3 linked regions of the Paraglaciecola sp. L3A3 genome follow. The protein of the gene in region 2 binds, or shares a complex with, the protein of the main gene of each other region. Links are inferred from orthologs where the notes say so. Each region holds a gene or a part of one and is shown on either strand. Other genes may lie near its edges. The genes, in order: secG, secY and secA.

What was found.
Region 1: secY (region 2) and secG share a complex: the UniProt entries of both Escherichia coli proteins name them as parts of the sec protein translocase complex. The link is inferred for Paraglaciecola sp. L3A3 from one-to-one orthologs.
Region 3: the proteins of secY (region 2) and secA are in contact, whole or in part, in a crystal structure (PDB 3DIN), measured with the Thermotoga maritima proteins. The link is inferred for Paraglaciecola sp. L3A3 from one-to-one orthologs. Residues at the interface, in WP_004081795.1 of Thermotoga maritima: Glu108, Gly109, Glu110, Glu111, Ala236, Glu237, Arg238, Arg239, Ile240, Thr241, Ile242, Gln243, Tyr244, Ala245, Arg246, Arg247, Val248, Thr249, Gly250, Arg251, Arg252, Val253, Tyr254, Gly256, Ala257, Ser258, Thr259, Tyr260, Leu261, Pro262; in WP_004082002.1 of Thermotoga maritima: Glu261, Ala262, Arg263, Lys300, Ala301, Arg302, Thr303, Ile304, Ile305, Leu323, Tyr324, Asp325, Pro326, Val329, Ser330, Tyr333, Ile336, Lys340, Phe345, Val349, Glu363, Phe364, Tyr374, Ser375, Gly376, Gly377, Glu393, Ile395, Thr482, Ser483.

Annotation. Positions count from the first base shown.
Region 1 is NZ_CP047023.1:2,050,660-2,058,106, forward strand. Bases 4,557-7,446 are described here. They hold secG (preprotein translocase subunit SecG), read left to right. Parts: upstream 4,557-5,763; coding sequence 5,764-6,129; downstream 6,130-7,446. Other genes in these bases: glmM (phosphoglucosamine mutase), read left to right, coding at 4,557-4,908; tpiA (triose-phosphate isomerase), read left to right, coding at 5,008-5,754; GQR87_RS08595 (hypothetical protein), read right to left, coding at 7,153-7,446. Outside these bases: 23S rRNA (uridine(2552)-2'-O)-methyltransferase RlmE, read left to right, coding at 1-613; ATP-dependent zinc metalloprotease FtsH, read left to right, coding at 697-2,655; folP (dihydropteroate synthase), read left to right, coding at 2,738-3,568; more of glmM, read left to right, coding at 3,568-4,556; more of GQR87_RS08595, read right to left, coding at 7,447-7,447. UniProt on the Escherichia coli protein: Subunit of the protein translocation channel SecYEG. Overexpression of some hybrid proteins has been thought to jam the protein secretion apparatus resulting in cell death; while this may be true it also results in FtsH-mediated degradation of SecY.
Region 2 is NZ_CP047023.1:4,034,078-4,041,473, reverse strand. The notes cover bases 4,216-7,054. They hold secY (preprotein translocase subunit SecY), read left to right. Parts: upstream 4,216-4,894; coding sequence 4,895-6,214; downstream 6,215-7,054. Other genes in these bases: rpsK (30S ribosomal protein S11), read left to right, coding at 6,849-7,054; rpsM (30S ribosomal protein S13), read left to right, coding at 6,480-6,836; rpmJ (50S ribosomal protein L36), read left to right, coding at 6,239-6,355; rplO (50S ribosomal protein L15), read left to right, coding at 4,455-4,889; rpmD (50S ribosomal protein L30), read left to right, coding at 4,266-4,451. In the rest of the region: GQR87_RS16800 (hypothetical protein), read left to right, coding at 12-497; rplN (50S ribosomal protein L14), read left to right, coding at 870-1,235; rplX (50S ribosomal protein L24), read left to right, coding at 1,248-1,562; rplE (50S ribosomal protein L5), read left to right, coding at 1,579-2,118; rpsN (30S ribosomal protein S14), read left to right, coding at 2,130-2,435; rpsH (30S ribosomal protein S8), read left to right, coding at 2,448-2,840; rplF (50S ribosomal protein L6), read left to right, coding at 2,851-3,384; rplR (50S ribosomal protein L18), read left to right, coding at 3,396-3,749; more of rpsE, read left to right, coding at 3,759-4,215; more of rpsK, read left to right, coding at 7,055-7,238; rpsD (30S ribosomal protein S4), read left to right, coding at 7,263-7,396. UniProt on the Escherichia coli protein: The central subunit of the protein translocation channel SecYEG. Consists of two halves formed by TMs 1-5 and 6-10.
Region 3 is NZ_CP047023.1:4,298,791-4,306,624, reverse strand. The notes cover bases 2,180-5,456. They hold secA (preprotein translocase subunit SecA), read left to right. Parts: upstream 2,180-2,541; coding sequence 2,542-5,256; downstream 5,257-5,456. Other genes in these bases: mutT (8-oxo-dGTP diphosphatase MutT), read left to right, coding at 5,325-5,456; GQR87_RS17895 (M23 family metallopeptidase), read left to right, coding at 2,180-2,390. Also shown: cell division protein FtsZ, read left to right, coding at 1-105; lpxC (UDP-3-O-acyl-N-acetylglucosamine deacetylase), read left to right, coding at 262-1,176; more of GQR87_RS17895, read left to right, coding at 1,482-2,179; more of mutT, read left to right, coding at 5,457-5,714; GQR87_RS17880 (ABC transporter substrate-binding protein), read right to left, coding at 5,711-6,895; GQR87_RS17875 (ATP-binding protein), read left to right, coding at 7,130-7,834. UniProt on the Escherichia coli protein: Required for protein export, interacts with the SecYEG preprotein conducting channel.

The sequences.
Region 1 (7,447 bases), 2.0 Mb from region 2 along the record:
ATCAGTTAGTAGCCAGAGATGGTTAAAAGAACATTTTGATGACAAGTTTGTGCAATTAGCGCAAAAGAAAGGTTATCGTTCACGTGCGGTTTTTAAACTTGAAGAAATTCAAAATAAAGATCAATTAATTAAACCTGCCATGACTGTAGTTGATTTGGGGGCGGCGCCTGGCGGTTGGTCTCAATATTCAGCAGGTGTTGTGGGTGATGATGGAACTGTGATCGCTTGTGATATTTTACCTATGGATCCCTTAGCAGGGGTGGCCTTTTTGCAAGGTGACTTTCGCGAGGAGTCTGTACTTAACGAGCTGTTAAATAAAATTAATGGTAAGAATGTCGATATTGTAATGTCAGATATGGCCCCTAACTTTAGTGGTAATGATGCTGTTGATCAGGCTAAATCTATGTATTTAGTAGAATTAGCCTTAGATATGTGTCATCAAGTATTAAAGAAAAATGGCAGTTTTGTGGTGAAGGTATTTATGGGCGAAGGTTTTGATTCGTTTTTTAAAGATGTACAAAAAGCGTTCAGAGTGGTTAAAACACGTAAACCTGAATCATCACGAGCCCGATCTAGAGAAGTTTATCTGGTAGCGACGGGATATAAATTATAGTAGTCTGGCTTCTTCGAACAAAGAAGCGCAAGACGCCAATCAAAGAGTCATTTGACTCGTAGTAATAATAGAGGTTTAACAACTTGAGCGACATGGCAAAAAATTTAATCTTATGGCTGGTCATCGCTGTCGTATTGATGTCGGTTTTCCAAAACTTTTCTGGCTCTGAACCAAATAGAGTCGCCACAGACTACACTCGTTTTTTGAAAGATGTTGATAATGGCGTAGTTAGCCAAGCAACAATTGATAGAGACACTGGTGAAATTGTCGGCACTAAACGCAACGGTGAACAGTTCACAACTGTTGTACCTTATCTTGATATGAAGTTAATGGATCAACTTATCGAAAATAATGTGGCTGTGTTTGGTAAACAACCAGAAGAGTCTTCATTATTAACGTCTATCTTTATTTCCTGGTTCCCAATGTTATTACTGATTGGGGTCTGGATCTTTTTCATGCGTCAAATGCAAGGTGGTGGCGGTAAAGGTGCTATGTCATTCGGCAAAAGTAAAGCGCGTTTATTAGGTGAAGATCAAATTAAAACGACCTTTGCTGATGTAGCAGGGTGTGACGAAGCAAAAGAAGATGTTTCAGAATTAGTCGACTTTTTACGTGACCCAAGTAAGTTTCAGAAATTAGGCGGCAAAATTCCTAAAGGTGTGTTGATGGTTGGTCCTCCGGGAACAGGTAAAACATTACTTGCTAAGGCGATTGCCGGTGAAGCAAAAGTACCTTTCTTTAGTATTTCAGGTTCAGATTTTGTTGAAATGTTTGTTGGTGTTGGTGCCTCTCGTGTACGTGATATGTTTGACCAAGCTAAAAAATCAGCTCCTTGTATTATTTTTATTGATGAAATTGATGCAGTAGGCCGTAAACGTGGTGCAGGTCATGGTGGTGGCCATGATGAGCGTGAACAAACCTTAAACCAAATGTTGGTTGAAATGGATGGTTTTGAAGGACACGAAGGCATTATTGTTATTGCTGCGACTAACCGTCCAGATGTACTTGACCCTGCATTATTACGTCCTGGACGTTTCGATCGCCAAGTCATGGTAGGTTTACCAGATATCCGTGGTCGTGAACAAATTTTAAAAGTGCATATGCGTAAAGTGCCATTAGGGGACAATGTTGAAGCACATGTTATTGCTCGTGGTACACCTGGTTTCTCTGGTGCAGATCTAGCAAACTTAGTTAACGAAGCTGCATTGTTTGCTGCCCGCACAGATAAACGTGTGGTGAGTATGGATGAATTCGATAAAGCGAAAGATAAAATCATGATGGGCTCTGAACGCAAGACTATGGTCATGTCGGAAGAAGAAAAAACCAATACTGCTTATCATGAAGCTGGACATGCAATTGTTGGCCGTTTAGTACCTAAACATGATCCAGTTTATAAAGTGTCTATTATTCCTCGTGGTCGAGCATTAGGTGTGACTATGTATTTACCTGAACAAGATAAATACAGTTCATCTCGAGAAGAATTAGAATCTCGTATTGCCACTTTATTTGGTGGGCGTATAGCAGAAGAAATTACTTTGGGTGCAGCCGGTGTAACCACTGGTGCGTCGAATGACATTGAACGTGCTACCGATATTGCTCGCAAAATGGTAACCCAATGGGGGCTTTCTGAGAAAATGGGTCCCATCAATTATAAAGATGACGAAAACGAAATGTTTATGGGAGCGGCTCCATCACATATGTCAGCCGAAACTTCTCGTGATATTGATGCTGAAGTCAGGTTATTAATTGACAGAAATTACACACTAGCTGAAAAATTATTGAAAGAAAATATGGATGTTTTAGAGGCGATGAAAGACGCCTTGATGAAATATGAAACCATAGATGCTAAACAAATTGATGATTTGATGGCACGTAAAGAAGTTCGTCTTCCAGCTGAATGGGTCAGAGATGGTAAGACTGATGATTCTGATAAACCATCTGGTGGCGCAAAAGCTGCTGATGACGCTGATAAAACTGAAGAAAAGAAAGCCGATAAACCTACTACTCCAGATGTAGGAAAACCTGGCGACGCAACGAGTTAGTTTTAGAACAAATGATAAAAACGCTTTGTTGGCAATCTAACAAAGCGTTTTTTTATTTGAAAGCTTAAAATATTGAGCATGTATGCAATTTAAAAACAAATTCATAGACCTGTCAGTGCCCAAGATAATGGGCATCTTAAATGTCACTCCTGATTCTTTTTCTGATGGAGGACACTTTAAAAATTTTGACCAAGCTATGTATCACACTGAGTCTATGTTAACAGAAGGGGCTGCTTTTATTGATGTAGGCGGGGAGTCTACTCGACCAGGGGCTGTTGATGTTGATCTTCAGCAAGAATTAGATCGAGTATTACCCATAATTGCAGCCATTACTGAACGCTTTGATACTGTTGTTTCAATTGATACCAGTAAAGCACAAGTGATGACCGCCGCTGTAGCGGCTGGTGCGGCTTTAATTAATGATGTGAGAGCGTTACAAGAAAAGGGCGCATTACAAGCTGCGGCAGAGGCTAATGTACCAGTCTGTTTGATGCATATGCAGGGGCAACCCCGTGTTATGCAGGAAAACCCTGAGTATGAAAATGTGACTGATGAAGTTATCAATTTTTTGCAGCAAAGAATGATTGAGTGCGAAAAAGCGGGAATGACTAAAGATCAATTGATTATTGATCCTGGTTTTGGATTTGGTAAAAGTTTGCAGCATAATTATCAATTGCTTGCGAACTTAGATAAATTGTCAAGTTTAGCTGTGCCTATTTTGTCTGGTACTTCAAGAAAGTCAATGATAGGAAATTTACTGGGTCGTAATATTGATGAGCGGCTAGCTGGCAGCATAGTGACTGCTAGCCTTGCCACATTGAGTGGGGCAAAAATATTACGGGTACATGATGTCAAAGAAACAGTGGATGCAGTTAAAATAACAACATTAGTTAAGGATTACAGGAAACTATAATGAGTGATAGAAAATACTTCGGTACAGACGGTATTCGTGGCAAAGTCGGCGAAGACAAAATCAATCCTGAATTTGTAATGAAACTAGGTTGGGCCGCTGGAAAAGTTTTAGCGGGAACTGGCACCAATAAAGTCCTTATTGGTAAAGATACCCGTATATCTGGCTATATGTTGGAATCAGCATTAGAAGCGGGGTTATCTGCTGCGGGTATTAATATTGGCTTATTAGGGCCTATGCCGACTCCAGCTATTGCTTATTTGACTAAAACTTTCCGTTCAGAAGCGGGCATAGTGATCAGTGCTTCTCATAATCCTTATTATGATAACGGTATCAAATTCTTTTCAGCTGATGGTATGAAACTTGACGATGATATTGAAATTGCCATTGAAAGTCAGATGGATCGTCCTATGGAATGTGTGGCTTCAGACAAACTAGGTAAAGCCACACGAATTGCTGATGCGGCCGGTCGTTATATCGAATTTTGTAAAGGTAACTTCCCCTCAGATTTATCCCTCAAAGGTTTAAAAATAGTGGTAGATTGTGCCCATGGAGCCACATATCACATAGCACCAAACGTATTGAGTGAATTAGGTGCACAAGTGATTGAAATTGGTACCGAACCTGATGGTTTGAATATCAATCGTAATGTCGGGGCCACATCGATGAAAGCTATCAAACATAGTGTTCTGAAAAATAATGCTGATCTAGGGTTTGCCTTGGATGGTGATGGTGACCGGATTATGTTGGTGGATCACAAAGGAAATGTGATTGATGGCGATCAGATTGTCTACATCATCGCTAGGGACGCGTTAAAATCTGGTATGTTAAAAGGTGGTGTGGTTGGTACTGTGATGAGCAACCTTGGTTTAGAGGTCGCCTTAGGGACCTTAGGCGTGCCGTTTGCTCGCAGCAAGGTGGGTGACCGCTACGTGATGGAATTACTTAAACAAAAAGATTGGTCGATTGGCGGCGAAGGCTCAGGCCATGTATTGAATTTGGCCGCTGCTTCTACTGGTGATGGCATTGTGGCCGGATTACAAGTTTTGGCGGCCATGCTGCATGCGGAAATGACTTTATACGAATTAAGCCAAGGTATGGTTAAATATCCGCAGACATTAATCAATGTCAGATTTACCAATGGCAAACAACCTCTTGAAGATAAACAGGTGAAACAATCTGTGATTGACGCCGAAACGGCATTAGGTAATAAAGGCCGAGTTTTGTTGCGAAAAAGTGGAACTGAGCCACTTATTCGAGTGATGGTTGAGGCCAATGATGCACAAGATTCAAGTACTTGGGCTGAATATATTGCCGATGCTGTTCGTAAAGTGAACGAATAGACAAAAGGCGAAGCATATTTGGCGAGTATTACTTGTATAATTTCATTGGGTTAGTTAATATCTCGCGCGCTTTTTTATTGATGCTAAGAGGAATATCTTTTGCAGACAAACATTCGTAGGTCTTTAGTGGTTGGTAATTGGAAGATGAACGGTGATAAATCGTTGATTGGTAAAATGCAATCATGCTTGAGTCAAGTGGACTTAGGGAATATGGATTGGGCTATTTGTCCTCCGGCTCCTTATTTAGGTTTATTTGATAGTTCAGTTAGGCTGGGTGTACAGAATGTCAGTCAATTTGACTCAGGGGCTCACACTGGTGAAACATCCGTTTCAATGGTTAAAGAACTCGGTTGCCAATATGTTATTGTTGGTCATTCTGAAAGACGTGAAGACAACTTTGAATCAAATGAAATTGTTGCGTTAAAAGTACAAAAAATATTAGATGCTGGATTAACACCTATTTTATGTATTGGTGAGCCAGAATCAATTCGTGATGCGGGCAATGTGTTTGATTACCTGACTACTCAGTTGAATGCTGTAGTCACGTTACTAGGCATATCAGCATTTGCTAATATAGTCTTGGCTTATGAACCCATATGGGCGATAGGGACGGGTAAAACAGCCAGTCCTGAGCAAGCACAAGAAGTACATGCTTTTATTCGTGAATATTTAGCAAAACAAGATTCAAACATTGCGGCTGGTACTGTTATTTTATACGGCGGTAGTGTGAAAGGAAGTAATGCCCAAGAATTATTTTCTCAGGCAGATGTAGATGGTGGTTTAATTGGCGGCGCTAGTTTAAACCCAGAAGATTTTTTAAGTATTTGCTTAGCTGCAAATCAATAGAGGCAACACATGTTTTACGAAGTATTAATTATTGTTTATTTGATCGTCGCTATAATGTTGATCGGTTTTGTATTGATCCAGCAAGGTAAAGGCGCAGATATGGGCGCATCTTTCGGTGGTGGTGGTTCTAACACAGTTTTTGGCTCTGCTGGTTCTGGTAACTTTTTGACCAGAACAACTGCTATATTAGCGACTTTGTTTTTTGTTATCAGTTTGATCCTTGGTAACCAAACTGCTGATAAAGAAAAAGATGCAGATAATTGGCAAAACATTGAAGTGCCAGTGGTTGCTCAGCCCGATACAGATGTTCCTGCGGCAACTGTGCCTGCTGAACCTGTTCTACAACCTGCTGAAGAAAGCGACGTACCCAACTAGTTTTATTTAGTACTCAATTGCGGATGTGGTGGAATTGGTAGACACGCAGCCTTGAGGGGGCTGTGGCTTAGGCCGTGGGAGTTCGAGTCTCCCCATCCGCACCATTTTTGAAAAGGTCTTGGTTGATACCAAGGCCTTTTTTGTTTTAGTGCACAAAACATGTGCTTTGTTTATGTGCTACGCACACAGGGCATAACTTCGTCACTTAAAGCATGCGCTTCGCTTACCGTCATCCATGACGTTTTTCAAACAGCATCCTTGCTGCTCGATTTACTTTTTCCCAACAGCCGCAAAAAGTAAACAAAAAGGGCCGCGCTCCAAACAAATTCCTATTCCATAAAATTCTTGGCTTTGATGTCGAAACGGCAATAAGTCGCGTCCTGCTATAAAAGATTGCCTTGCCCGAATGTCCCTATTCGGGCATTCGACAAGCCAAATATTTGATGGGGAATTTGTAGTCGCGACAAAGTCAAAAGCATGGCTTTGCCATAAAGCATGCGCTTCGCTTACCGTCATCCATGACGTTTTTCAAGCCTCATCCATGAGGCCCGACTGACTTATGTTATGAAATACATCCATGTATTTCACCCTCCGGGCCGCACTAAAGTGCGTTCCATATTTATCCCGTAAATATGGTCAACAGCTAAGAAAAGTAAGCAAAAGAAGCCGGTCTCCAACCAAGTTCTATTACCTGCGCGACTTGCCTAATAGAGGTCGCAAAGAATTTAGAACTAAATTCCAAAGTAGTCATATCCACATCCCTGATGATCGGCACCCAATCTCAACGTCCTTGTTGAGCTTTTCAAGCTGACGGAGCTTCGCTCCTAAAGAATCAGCTTTCACCCAAGTCATTTACCCTCTATTAGCCCGCGTTGCTCGGCGAACTTGGAGTCGCGATAAAGTCAAAAGCATGGCTTCGCAAAATAAGTATTGGTTTATCATAAGAGTTATTTTATGTTAGATGTCCTGATAAGGTAATTTCAGGTTTAGTCTGGGTTAGGGGAAACTTGTCATGTAGCTAGATTAAATATCAAGAAGCTTGTCTTCAATATCACCACATTTTTTTACTAACCCATTTAGCTCTGTAAATAATGTAGTATCCTTCTGTACTCTAATACTGCGTAATACTTGCCCAAGTTCGAAAATCGGAAGCTTTAATTTTATTACAAAAAGTTCCATGCCTAACTTTTCAGAGTCTATTTTTAATATTAACCATTCAATATGAAGTAGTAGATAAAGAATTTCTGAAAAATTTGTACGTAATAAGTGTTGATTGAATTTAATTTTTGTTGAGACAGACGTATTAATACTTTTTTTG
Region 2 (7,396 bases):
AACTGAATAATATGGATATCTCATTTATGGGGGATAGCTCTGGAACGATCTCCAATGAATTTTCTGTGGCCGCCACTACTAATAGTGAATTTATTGAAATAGAGTTTGGTGATTATCGTATATCAGCAGAATCAACTCAGGATCAAGAGTTAAGCTTTAATAGTCGTTTAGTGACCCTCAATCAAGGTAAAAGTAAGGTTATCATTATCTATCAGGATGCCGAGGAAAAATTAACGGCTCTAGAATTCGTTGAAACTAATGTACCTCAGGCATTTAATAAACGAATTAACGTGGTTAATTTGCAAAATCTAATGGAAAACGTATCACTGCATTTTGTGAAAAGTAATGAAACCCTAGACACAGCAAACTTCAAAATCACATCACTTGAATTTGCCAAGACTAGGAAATTACCATACCAAGTGATTATTATGAACTTATCGCAATACACACAGATGAAAATGGCTCAAAAACTTTATTGGATCGTGCCCCTCTGTTAGGAGTTAACGAAGATAAACATTATATTGTTACGATAGAAGGTAACGCCATAACAGCTAGTGGCTATAAAATTACGTTACTTTAATATTTTCGGAGTTAATGTTTTACAAAATGAATTGGCTGGGTAAACCCATCAATTCATTTTTTTTGAAAGATATTCCATACTTTTCCTGCCATAGAAACATTCGAAAATCTGTTCCCTGTATTAATTGCTCGTATGGCTAATATATTTTGAAATTAAGCTATTCACGCACGTTACTTTCTGTTAGTATTTCGCGCCCTTTTGATGGGGGCATGTATAAAAAAGCAGCATAGTGCTGTTTTTTTAATGAATAACGACTCGTGAGAGTCTTAATTAACAGCGGAGCACTAACATGATCCAAATGCAAACTAACCTGGATGTAGCCGATAATTCCGGCGCTCGCAGGGTTCAGTGTATTAAGGTTCTTGGTGGCTCGCATCGCCGTTATGCACATATTGGTGACATCATTAAAGTTACTGTTAAGGAAGCAATTCCTCGCGGTAAAGTAAAAAAAGGTGATGTACTAACTGCAGTGGTGGTGCGTACTAGAAAAGGCGTACGTCGTCCAGACGGATCTTCAATCCGTTTTGATAGCAACGCAGCTGTTTTGCTTAATGCAAACAAGCAACCGATTGGTACGCGTATCTTTGGTCCGGTTACTCGTGAGCTTCGTGTGAATAACATGAAGATTGTCTCGTTAGCCCCTGAGGTACTATAAAGGAGTCACGATATGGCTAATAAAATTCGTCGTGATGATGAAATCATCGTTTTAGCGGGTAAAGACAAAGGAAAACAAGGCAAAGTGCTTAAAGTTATCCCTGGTACTGACCGTTTAATCGTTGAAGGTGTGAACTTAATCAAAAAACATCAGAAACCAAACCCTCAAGCGGGCGTTGCTGGTGGAATAATTGAGAAAGAAGCATCAATTCACGTATCAAATGTAGCGATCTACAACGCGAAAGCGGGTAAAGCAGATCGTATAGGTTTCCGTCTTGAAGGTGAGAAGAAAGTTCGTTTCTTCAAATCAGACGGCGAACTAGTTTAATTAATTGGAGAGTACGATGGCGAAACTGCATGATTTCTATAAAGACTCAGTTGTAGCCGAACTTGCTAAGCAGTTCGATTACAAAAGCGTCATGCAAGTCCCTCGGATTGATAAGATCACTCTAAACATGGGTTTAGGTGAAGCGGTAGCAGACAAGAAGGTATTAGAAAATGCCACGGCTGATATGCAAGCAATTGCAGGTCAAAAGCCTATTGTAACTGTTGCCCGTAAATCTGTAGCGGGCTTTAAAATCCGTGAAGGTTATCCGATTGGCTGTAAAGTAACCCTACGTGGTGAACGTATGTGGGAATTCTTTGAACGTTTAGTTTCAATAGCAATCCCTCGTATCCGCGATTTCCGTGGCTTAAATCCTAAGTCATTCGATGGTCGTGGTAACTATAGCATGGGCGTTCGTGAGCAAATTATCTTCCCTGAAATCGATTTTGATAAAGTGGACAAGATACGCGGTATGGATATCACTATCACTACCAGCGCACAAACCGATGCGGAAGCACACGCTTTATTAAGCGCGTTCAACTTCCCGTTTAAAAAGTAAGGTGTAGGGTTATGGCAAAAGAATCAATGAAAGCGCGCGAAGTAAAACGCGCCAAGCTAGTTGCTAAGTACGCGGTAAAACGCGCTGCGCTTAAAGCAACTATCAGCGATGTCAACTCTTCTGATGAAGAACGTTGGGACGCTGTTCTTAAGCTACAACAACTACCACGTGACTCATCTGTAAGTCGTAAGCGTAATCGCTGCAACATTACAGGTCGTCCACATGGTTTCCTACGCAAGTTTGGCATGAGTCGTATCAAGTTGCGTGAAGCAGCTATGCGCGGTGAAGTGCCTGGCTTGAAAAAAGCCAGTTGGTAAGGGGTAGCTGATATGAGTATGCAAGATCCTATCGCGGATATGTTTACCCGCGTACGTAACGGCCAGATGGCTAGCAAGGTATCTGTATCTATGCCGTCTTCTAAAGTTCGTGTTGCAATTGCAGCAGTACTTAAAGAAGAAGGTTATGTAACAGACTTCGCTGTTTCTGGTGACGTTAAGCCTGTATTAGAAGTTACTTTAAAGTACTTCGAAGGCAAAAAAGTAATCGAGAGCATTGAGCGCGTAAGTCGCCCTGGTCTTCGCATCTATAAGAAAAAAGATGAGTTGCCAAAAGTTATGGGTGGTTTAGGTGTGGCTATCGTGTCTACCTCTAAAGGTGTGATGACTGACCGTGCAGCGCGTAAAGCGGGCATGGGTGGTGAGATCATCGGCTACGTAGCGTAAGGGGAATAGAATGTCACGTATAGCAAAAGCTCCTGTCGATGTCTTATCTGGCGTAGAAGTTTCTATCGCTGGTCAAGAAATCACAGTTAAAGGTAAAAATGGCACGCTAACTCGTGTATTTAATGAAGCTGTAGAAGTTGTACAAGCTGACGCACAACTAACTGTTGCTCCTCGTGAAGGTGCAGTAAATGGTTGGGCTCAAGCAGGTACCGCCCGCTCTTTGTTAAACAACATGATTGTTGGAGTAGCTGAAGGTTTTGAGAAAAAATTATTGTTGAATGGTGTTGGTTACCGTGCTCAAGCACAAGGTAAAAAACTAAATTTAACTTTAGGTTTTTCACATCCTGTTGCATATGAAATGCCTGAAGGTATTTCTGTTGAAACTCCTAGTCAAACTGAAATCGTCGTCAAAGGCGTTGATAAGCAGTTAATAGGTCAGGTTGCAGCTAACATTCGTGCATATCGTCCGCCAGAGCCTTATAAAGGTAAGGGTGTTCGTTACGCAGATGAAGTTGTGCGTCGCAAAGAAGCTAAGAAAAAGTAGGAGTTAGTAAGATGAATAAAAAATCAGCTCGTTTACGTCGCGCTACTCGTGCACGTAAAAAAATTAGTGAATTGGCCGCGCATCGCTTGGTTGTTAATCGCACCCCGCGTCACATTTATGCTCAGTTAATCGCTCCAAGCGGTTCTGAAGTATTGGCGTCGGCATCAACAGTTGAAACTGAACTAGCTAGTAGCCTTAAAGGTACTGGTAATTCAGCAGCAGCAGCAGCTATTGGTAAAGCGATCGCTGAACGCGCTATGGAAAAAGGCATCAAGTCAGTTGCTTTTGATCGTAGTGGGTTTAAGTATCATGGTCGTGTTAAAGCATTGGCTGATGCAGCTCGCGAAGCTGGTCTTCAGTTCTAGGAGTTAATTATGGCTAAAGTAGAAGCTCAACAACAAGGTGACTTGTTGGAAAAACTAATCGCTGTAAACCGTGTATCTAAAGTAGTTAAAGGTGGTCGTATCTTTAGCTTCACTGCTTTGACAGTAGTAGGTGACGGTAATGGTCGTGTTGGTTTTGGTTACGGTAAAGCACGTGAAGTGCCTGCTGCTATCCAAAAAGCTATGGAAAAAGCACGTCGCAATCTTGTGACTGTTGATCTTAATGGCAACACGCTACAGCATCCGATTAAAGGTCGTCACTCAGGCTCTAAAGTTTACATGCAGCCTGCATCTGAAGGTACTGGTATTATTGCCGGTGGTGCGATGCGTGCAGTACTTGAAGTGTCTGGTGTACAAAACGTACTTTCAAAATGTTACGGATCTACCAATCCAATTAACGTTGTTCGTGCAACTATCAACGCGTTGACAGAAATGAATTCGCCTGAGTCAGTAGCCGCGAAACGTGGATTGTCTGTATCGCAGATTTTGGGGTAATTGATCATGACTAAGATGATTAAAGTAAAGCAAACGAAAAGTTCAATCGGTCGTCTACCTAAGCATAAAGCTACGCTTACTGGTTTAGGTTTACGTCGCATCGGTCATGTTCGTGAGCTAGAAGACACCCCTTCTGTCCGTGGCATGATCAACCGTGTATTTTACATGGTTGAAGTAGTGGAGGAGTAACAGATGAGACTTAATACTCTTGCTCCTGCACCTGGAGCGAAAAATTCTGGTAAACGTGTGGGTCGTGGTATGGGCTCTGGTCTTGGAAAAACTGGTGGCCGTGGTCACAAAGGTCAAAAGTCTCGCTCAGGCGGTTCTGTAAAACCTGGTTTTGAAGGCGGGCAAATGCCAATCCAGCGTCGTCTACCGAAGTTCGGTTTCACATCTCGTAAGTCTTTGGTTTCTGACCAAGTGACTTTGGGTGAAATTGCCAAGGTAGAAGGTGATGTGGTTTCACTTGAAACTTTAAAAGCAGCAGGTCTTGTTAAAAAAGAAATGTTGTTCGTTAAAGTTTTAAAAAGTGGTGAAATCTCACGTGCTGTAACGATTAGTGGTTTAAAGGTAACAAAAGGCGCACTTGAAGCAATCAAGGCGGCTGGCGGTAAAGTAGAGGAATAGGCTAGATGGCTAAACCAGGATCGGATTCAAGCGCTAAAGGCGGATTGAGCGAACTTAAATCAAGATTGTTGTTCGTACTAGGTGCGATCATAGTATTTAGGTTGGGTTCGTTCGTGCCTATTCCTGGTATTGACGCTGCGGTGTTGGCTGAATTATTCAACCAACAAAAAGGTACTATCGTAGAGATGTTTAACATGTTCTCTGGTGGTGCTCTTGAACGCGCGTCAGTTCTAGCCCTAGGCATTATGCCTTATATAACAGCTTCCATCATTATTCAGTTGCTGACAGTTATGCATCCACCAATGATGGAGTTGAAAAAGGAAGGCGAAGCAGGTCGTCGTAAAATTAGTCAATACACACGTTATTTTACGTTGGTATTAGCTACTTTCCAAGCAGTTGGAATTGCGACTAATTTACCTAACCTTATGCAAGGTTTGGTAATGAACCCCGGCTTCGGTTTTTACTTTACAGCAGTAGTGAGCTTAGTGACTGGGACTATGTTCCTTATGTGGCTAGGTGAGCAGATTACAGAGCGAGGTATTGGTAACGGTATCTCCATTCTGATTTTTGCCGGTATAGTTTCTGGTTTGCCTTCAGCTTTAGGTAATATTGCTGAGCAAGCGAGACAAGGTGAAATACAATTATTGTTCTTGTTGTTAGTGGGTGTGATTGTTGTAGCAGTTACTTATTTTGTTGTATTTGTTGAACGTGGTCAAAGACGTATTGTCGTGAACTACGCGAAACGTCAACAAGGTCGTAAAGTGTTTGCTGCGCAAAGTACTCATTTACCATTAAAAGTGAACATGGCTGGTGTAATTCCACCTATCTTCGCTTCAAGTATTATTTTGTTTCCGAGTACCATAGCAACATGGTTCGGACAGAATGAATCAATGTCTTGGTTACAAGACGTTGCGTTAATGTTGTCTCCTGGACAACCTTTGTATGTGATGTTATATGCTGCGGCGATTATATTTTTCTGTTTCTTCTATACTGCGTTGGTTTTTAACCCTCGCGAAACGGCAGATAACTTGAAAAAATCAGGGGCTTTTGTACCTGGTATTCGTCCCGGTGAGCAAACATCAAAATATGTTGATAAAGTAATGACTCGCCTAACTTTGGCTGGTGCACTTTACATAACCTTTATATGTTTAGTGCCTGAGTTCATGACTATCGCTTGGAATGTTCCATTTTATTTCGGCGGTACATCACTACTTATTATGGTTGTGGTAATCATGGATTTCATGGCGCAGGTGCAGACACATTTGATGTCACATCAATATGAGTCTGTTCTTAAAAAAGCGAATCTTAAAGGCTATGGCCGATAAGTTAGCTATTTACGGAGTGATGAAATGAAAGTTCGTGCATCCGTCAAGCGGATTTGCCGTAACTGTAAAGTCATTAAGCGCAACGGTGTTGTGCGCGTGATCTGCAGTTCAGACCTTAAGCATAAGCAAAGGCAAGGTTAATCGATTGGATTGGGGGTCGTCTAGATACACTAGCGCCTCAATCCTTATTTGCAATTTAGTCGTTGGGTAAGTATCCTATCGGGCTTTTTAGGCTGATGACTATTAATTATAAGGAGTACTGTTAATGGCCCGTATCGCTGGCATTAACATCCCTGAGCACAAACATACAGTAATTGCACTATCAGCAATTTACGGTGTTGGCTCTACACGTGCGAAAAGCATCTGTGTAGCAGCTGGTGTTGCAGAGACAACTAAGATCAAAGATCTTAATGAAGAACAGATTGATAAGTTACGTGATGAAGTAGCTAAATTCACAGTTGAAGGTGATCTTCGACGTGAAGTGTCAATGAGTATTAAACGTTTGATGGACTTAGGTTGCTTCCGTGGTATTCGCCACCGTCGTAGTCTTCCTCTACGTGGTCAGCGCACTAAGACTAATGCGCGCACCCGTAAGGGTCCTCGCAAAGCAATAAAACGATAAGCGGGGGATATTATGGCTAAAGCACCAACCAAAACGCGTAAGCGCGTAAAACGTCAAGTTGCTGATGGTATGGCTCATATCCATGCTTCTTTCAACAACACAATAGTGACTATTACTGACCGTCAAGGCAATGCTTTGTCTTGGGCAACTTCAGGTGGTTCAGGTTTCCGTGGTTCACGTAAATCTACCCCTTTTGCTGCACAGGTAGCTGCTGAGCGCGCTGGTACAGCCGCACAGGATTACGGTTTGAAAAACATTGAAGTGTTCGTTAAAGGTCCAGGTCCAGGTCGTGAATCTGCGATCCGAGCTTTGAACGCTGCAGGTTATAAAATCACTAATATTACCGATGTGACACCTATACCTCACAACGGTTGTCGTCCACCGAAAAAACGTCGCGTTTAATCGACGGACAGTTGGAGAAAGATCATGGCAAGATATTTGGGTCCAAAACTCAAACTTAGCCGCCGCGAAGGAACAGATTTGTTCCTTAAAAGTGGCGTTCGTGCAATTGAGACGAAATGTAAAATTGATAATGCACCTGGTCAGCATGGCGCCCGTCG
Region 3 (7,834 bases), 270 kb from region 2 along the record:
ATGCCTGATACTGCTAAAACGATAGTGGCGGAAGACAAAGTTGAAGCGGCAAGTGATTTGGAATATTTAGATATTCCAGCATTTTTGCGCAAACAAGCTGATTAAATTGACTCTAACAATAGAGTAGGCTGTGAATATAACTATTATGGGATAATACACCTATAAAAGGCGATATATGACAGTTTTTTGACAGCGCACTATGTTTTAATGTATTATATGCGCCGCTTTTTATTCTAATAAGTTATTGAGTTAAAAAGGTTTATGATTAAACAACGTACCATTAAACAATCTGTTCAAGAGACAGGGATTGGTCTACATAAAGGTGACAAGGTCACTATGACTCTCCGGCCTGCGCCTGCGAATACTGGAATAGTATTTCGCCGCGTTGATCTTGAGCCTTATGCGGATATCCCTGCTAGAGCAGATTCTGTAGGCGATACTATGCTTTGTACATGTATTAGTAATGCCGATGGTGCGAAGATTTCTACTGTCGAGCATTTGGCCTCAGCCTTAGCGGGTTTAGGGATTGACAATATTATTGTTGAAGTCGACAGTGATGAGCTTCCTATCATGGATGGTAGTGCGAGTCCGTTTATCTTTTTATTACAATCTGCTGGTATCGAAGAACTTAATGCCGCTAAACGCTTTATTAAAATAATTAAACCTCTTCGAGTTGAGGAGGGTGACAAGTGGGCTGAACTTCGTCCATATGAAGGTTTTAGAGTAGACTTTAGAATCGACTTTGATCACCCTGTTATAAGTCAAACTCGTCAGCATATGGTGTTAGATTTTGATTCATCTTCGTATGTTAATGAAGTGAGTCGTGCTCGAACCTTTGGTTTTATGAAAGATCTTGAATACATGAATTCACTTAACTTAGCTTTAGGTGGCAGCATGGAAAATGCAGTTGCCCTTGATGAGTATCGTGTATTAAATCCTGAAGGTTTGCGTTATAGCGATGAATTTTTAAAACATAAAATTCTAGATGCAATCGGTGATTTATATTTATGTGGCCACAGTATTGTTGGTGAACTAGTTGCCTATAAAACAGGTCATGGTTTAAATAATAAATTGTTGAATGCTTTATTAAACAATACTGAATGTTGGGAGTTTGTAGGTTATGAAACTCCCGAACAAATGCCTATCAGTTATGCATCCCCAGTTTTGGTAAACTAATTAGTTTACCAAAACCTTGTTTCCCTCCAGTAAACGAATATATTTTTGCTAAATTAAGTACTGTAGTTGTCAAATCGTTTACGCTACAAAGCTTTGATATTATTGCTTTAGATTGTTATAAGTCATTTTAGATAATGTGACTTATATGGTAATCTTTGTGAAGTGGTGATATATAGCTACTAGTTTGTGCATAAAACAAACAGTAAGTAATGACTTAGATACCTGCATAAAGTATCTCAATTTCATTCTATAGCTTAATCTTTTCACATACCAAATATTGATAATACCTAAGGTCCATATCTGCAATGAAATTAACTTTGCTTTTTAGAAGTAACAACCGACGTTTTGCGTTGGATATAAATCGACAAAAATTGACGATAATGTTGCTTGTTGCCTGCGGATTATTTTTAGTGTCTAGTCGCTCGACGACCTCTCCTGAAGAAAGTATTGCACGAGTTCAATATGCGCAATCTGGACTTGAACAACAAGCAACTGAAATCGAACTATTAAGAGACACAACTAAACAACGTTACTCTGGCATGTTGTTAAAATTAGCTGAAATGCAAAGCCAAATTCAGCGCTTGGACGCCTTAGGTTCAAGATTAGTTGCCCAAGCAAAATTAAATCCAGATGAATTTAATTTTGGCCAAGAGCCTAATATGGGCGGGCCTCTAAATACGTCAGGTGTTGAGTTACAAGCCCAAGATGAGTTATTGGTGAAAATGGAAAACATGTTAGAAACCATTCAAGATAAGTCTCAACAACTGTCTGCACTTGAATCTATCTTATTAAGTCACCATATAGAAGAACAGAGCCAGTTAGCAGGTAAACCGATTCAATCCGGTTGGTTGTCTTCTTATTATGGTGTGCGCAAAGACCCGTTTAATGGTATGCCCGCTATGCATAAAGGATTAGATTTTGCTGGTAAAGAAGGTAGTGCTGTTACAGCAACAGGGGCTGGAGTTGTCACTTGGGCCGGTAGTCGCTATGGCTACGGAGAACTAGTAGAAATAGATCATGGGCAAGGGTTAAAAACTCGTTATGGCCATAATAAAGAAGTTAAAGTAAAAATTGGTGATGTTGTCACTAAAGGACAAAGTGTTGCGGTAATGGGAAGTACAGGACGCTCTACTGGCCCTCATGTTCATTACGAAGTTTTACGTAAAGGCAAACAACTAGATCCGCTACCTTTTGTCTATCGAAAAGGCTCTTAATAGCTGGATATAATAGTAGTAAAAAATTTGTAATATAAAATCGGCTCCATGTGAGCCGATTGTTTATTTTAGTATAAAGGCTTATGCCTTAGGGGTTAACACACTCAAGTGTGTAATTGAATTAATCATTTAGATTGGAAGCTGTAAATCGATGTTTTCGAGTATTCTCACCAAAATTTTCGGTAGTCGTAACGACCGTACGTTAAAAAAACTTAGTAAATCTGTCACCTTAATTAATCAGCTTGAAACTGAATATGAAGGCTTAAGTGACGAACAACTGCAAGCTAAAACGTCAGAATTTAAACAGCGCTTAGAAAAAGATGAATCGACAGATGACATTTTAGTGGAAGCATTTGCCGTGGTGCGTGAAGCCAGTAAACGTGTTTTCAACATGCGCCATTTTGATGTGCAAATGTTAGGTGGGCAGGTGTTACATCAAGGCAAAATTTCTGAAATGCGTACTGGTGAAGGTAAAACATTAACCTCTACTTTACCCACTTATTTAAACGCAATATCAGGCAAAGGTGTGCATGTTATTACGGTCAATGATTATTTAGCTAGTCGAGATGCTGATTGGAGTAAACCATTATTTGAATTTTTAGGGTTGTCTGTTGGTTGTAATATCCCAGGAATGAATCATCAGCAAAAAAAGGAAGCTTATGCTGCTGATATCACCTATGGAACTAACAATGAATTCGGTTTCGATTATCTTAGGGATAATATGGCCTTTAGCCCTGAAGAAAGAGTGCAACGTTCATTACATTTTGCGGTAATTGATGAAGTTGACTCAATCTTAATTGATGAAGCTCGAACCCCTTTAATTATTTCTGGTCAGGCTGAAGATAGTTCTGAGTTGTATCGTCGAATAAATGTGGTGATCCCAGAGTTAGTACAACAAGAAAAAGAAGACGAAGAAGGTCAAGTTGGTGAAGGTCATTTCACTATTGATGAAAAAGGTAAACAAATCCATTTAACTGAAAATGGACAAATTTTTGTAGAGCAAGTTTTACAACGTGAAGGCATTTTGCCTGAAGATGAATCATTGTTTGCAGCAGCCAATATTTCTCTTCTTCACCATGTAAATGCAGCACTTAAAGCTCATAAGTTATTCTCTAAAGACGTCGATTACATAGTTAAAGACAATGAGATTGTTATCGTTGATGAGCATACTGGTCGTACTATGGAAGGCCGTCGTTGGTCAGAAGGGTTACACCAAGCTGTTGAAGCTAAAGAAGGGGTTAATATTCAAAACGAAAACCAGACCTTAGCTTCTATTACCTTCCAAAACTATTTTAGATTATATGACAAACTATCAGGAATGACTGGTACGGCAGATACCGAAGCTTTCGAATTTCAAAGTATTTATGGCTTAGATACAGTAGTTATCCCGACAAATAAACCTATGCTTCGTGACGATAAGGCAGATCTTATCTTTTTGACTGCTGAAGAAAAGTACGAGGCCATAGTCGAAGACATACTTGACTGTGTTAAACGTGGACAACCGGCGTTAGTGGGGACTGTTTCAATTGAAAATTCAGAACTTATCTCAGGGATATTAAAGAAACATAAAATCCCTCATAAAGTATTGAATGCTAAGTTTCATGAACAAGAAGCTGACATTATTGCTCAGGCGGGTAAACCTGGGGCTATCACAATAGCCACTAATATGGCTGGCCGTGGTACTGATATTGTCTTAGGCGGTAATTGGCAGGCTGAAATTGATAAAATTCATGATCCTAAACCTAGCAAAGTAGAAAAAATTAAAGAAGATTGGAAAATTGCTCATGATGCCGTTATTGCTTCAGGCGGTTTACATATTATTGGCACCGAGCGCCATGAATCTCGTCGTATAGATAACCAGTTGCGCGGTCGTTCAGGCCGTCAAGGTGATGCAGGTTCTTCACGTTTTTACTTATCTTTAGATGATGCATTAATGCGTATCTTTGCTTCTGAGAAAATGGGCAATATGATGAAACGTCTAGGTATGGAACGAGGAGAAGCAATAGAACACCCTTGGGTCACTCGTGCTATAGAAAATGCCCAGCGTAAAGTCGAAGGTCGTAACTTTGATATGCGTAAACAATTACTTGAGTACGATGACGTAGCTAACGATCAACGTAAAGTAATCTACGAACAGCGTAATGAGTTATTAGATGAAGGTGATATAAGTGCCACAATAGCAGCCATTCGAGAAGATGTGGTAAGTGGTATAGTTGATCAATATATTCCACCACAATCTTTAGAAGAAATGTGGGATGTAGCTGGCTTAGAAGAGCGCTTTAAAGGTGAGTTTTTATTAGAAGTACCTGTGCAAAAATGGCTTGATGAAGACGATAAGTTATATGAAGAAGTAATCCGTGAGCGTATCTTAGAAGAAGTCGTGAACGCTTATAAAGCTAAAGAAGAAATTGTTGGCCCACAAGTTATACATCAGTTTGAAAAAGCAGTGATGTTGCAAAACTTGGATAGCCACTGGAAAGAGCATTTAGCGGCTATGGATCATCTTCGTCAAGGTATTCATTTACGTGGATATGCTCAGAAGAATCCAAAACAAGAATATAAACGTGAGTCTTTTGAGTTGTTTTCTGAAATGTTAGAAAACTTGAAAGTAGAAGTGGTGACAATTCTAAGTAAGGTACAAGTTAAAGCTCAAGAGGACGTAGAAGCGGTAGAAGAACAGAGACGTCAGGCTGATGATACACCTAAAAACTTTGAACATAATTCACCTAATGAAAATTCTGAATCACAAGAGCAAAATCAAGGGCCAAGAGCTGTAGTTCGTGATACACCTAAGGTCGGCCGTAACGATATTTGTCCATGCGGTTCTGGTAAAAAATATAAACAATGCCATGGTAAATTAACTTAATAAATTGTTAGCTAATAAACTTTAAAAGTCGGACGAAAGTCCGATTTTTTGTTTCAGGAGTAAAAGAGTTGAAAGTAATAGATGTTGCGGTGGGTGTGATTAAAAGGGCTAACAATATTTATATCAGTAAACGAGCTGATTCTTTGCATCAAGGGGGCAAATGGGAATTTCCAGGAGGAAAGTGTGAAGTCGGTGAATCTGTTGAGCAAGCATTAAGCCGCGAGTTAAAAGAAGAAATTGGTATTGAGGTTGTTTCTCAACAAGAATTCTTGATCATTGAACATGACTATGGTGATAAAAAGGTCAGATTGAACGTGCATTTAGTTGATGATTTCAACGGTGAGGCCACACAGCAAGAAGGTCAATTAGCAAAATGGGTAGCGATTGGGCAGCTTAATCAATATGAATTTCCGGCTGCAAACGTAGACATTATTAAGCTTCTACAGCAAGAGTACTAATGATTGTTGGCATGGGGAGTTAATTGTTCCATAATTATTTCTTGCGGATTAAAGTTGTAATTTTCTCGCTGAGGATTTAAAAATTTACTGTATCCATTGATACGTGTTTCAGACCATTTGGGGTGCTTTAAAAAAGCCCCCATTTCACCTACATTACTAACGTCTAAAAGGCTCATTTTAGTTTTAATGACAGTGCCAGTTTGTTGCTTGAAATCTCTATCGTTTAGATAGTCAAAAAATAGAATTAGTGCTAGTCCCCCTTCTAGAAAATGCCCTCCTAGACTCATATTGAGACTTCCATCTTTGATTTTATCAATGCTTGATGGTGACCAATCCATGCTACCGATTACTGTGCTTTTTGGCAGCATAAGATTAAACTCTTCAATTCCATCTTGTAGACCATAAGCCATAACATCACTCGCTATCCAAAAAGCATGTATATCCTCGTGACGCTTAAAAATGGTACTTGTCATCTTCTTCACTAATTTTCGCTCCCAATTGCCGTAAACAATATTAAGTAGCTTATTATTTTTATCGGTTTGCAAAACACTATTCATGCCGTTAATACGTTGTTTGCTAACTGCTGAATAGCTCGCTCCAGTGATAGCAAATATGTTCACGTTACAATGTGAAGAAGGGCATCTATTGGCTCTAGAATGTTGTAAAATAGCTGTCGCCAATTGACCTCCTGCCAATGTGTCATCCGGCGATAAGTGCGCTAGCCACAGGGGGAATTGTTCTCTTGGAAGTCCTAGTTCAGAAAATTGAGTGGGCGAAATATCTGAATTTATAGAAATCAATGGAATTTCTCTATCATCTAGCAAGGTTAGTATTTTTGTTTCTGAGCCCACCCAAAAGGAAGTGATTATGAGGTCTGGTTTTTGTGCTTGTGAATCGAGAATATTTTGAATATAAATTGAAGCACCAAATCTGTCTCTAAACTCTTCTGGTGGATACGCAACGTCTAATTCGAAATTTAAAGTGTCTGAAACGGCTTGGGCGAAATTGACTTGAGAATCCCAAAAAGGAAATCCTTTTTCTACAGGATAAATAAACAATACTCTAGGTTTTGTCGTTTTTTCAGCAGCTTGGGTAATAGTCGTTCTGGTCAAAAAAGAAAATAGCATAATGTACAAACTTAGCTGACTTAGAAATATTATGGTTTTATTAATTGCTTTCAAGTTCAAGTTCCTTGATATTTTCGTAATGAATCGAGTGCTAAGTTTTAGTAAATTTGCGTTTATAGTTTAACACTGCCATTCGAAAAGACTAGTTTGTATGCTCCATAACTCCATCAAATAAATAGAGCGACAGAATCTAGAAAATGAACACTTGATGGTATTAAAAATTAGTTTTTCTAGGTAAAATTGCAGGCTGAGATTTTTACATGTTACTCCCTCGAATAAAGGACATCTATGCCTGGGTTACACCGTATTATACTAATAAATTGTCATCTTCCTGGTTTTGTCGAACTGGATGTATCTGGTCACAGTAATATTTGTGGAACCAATGCTTCAGGTAAAACAACTCTGCAACGTTTGATCCCTGTTTTTTATGGTGAGTTACCCAGTAAAGTGGTACCTAAAACCCGCAAGAAGTTTGATGATTTTTACTTGCCTCATGCAAATAGTTACCTGATTTACGAATATACCCGAGAAGACGGCCAAGTCTGTCAAGTGGTATTAACTCGTAAGGGCAGTGATGGCGTACAGTATCGTTTTGTTGAAGCAGCCTACCATCAAGAGCAAATCTTAGTAGATACTGAAGAAGGTAATGTACAAGCTATGTTACCCGAGCACTGGATTAAACAGTTGAGGCAATTAGGTGTCGATTTTTCCCATAAGATCCAAGCGACTAGCGAATTTCGCAGCATCATTCAAAATGATGCCAGTGTGGGAAGAGGCGCAGGTAGAGAAAATACTAAGCTTAGGCAATTAGCCAGTCGTTTTAGTTTGGTGTCGAGCCAGCACAGAATTCGCCATATGGAAAAACTGGTCAGTGCGGTGCATGCCAAAGAAGGTAAAATGGACACCTTACGTACTATGCTTGCAGCTATATTTGAAGAAGACGGTCTAGTGCAGCCGACAACAACAGTGAAAAATACTAAAGCGCGGGAGTGG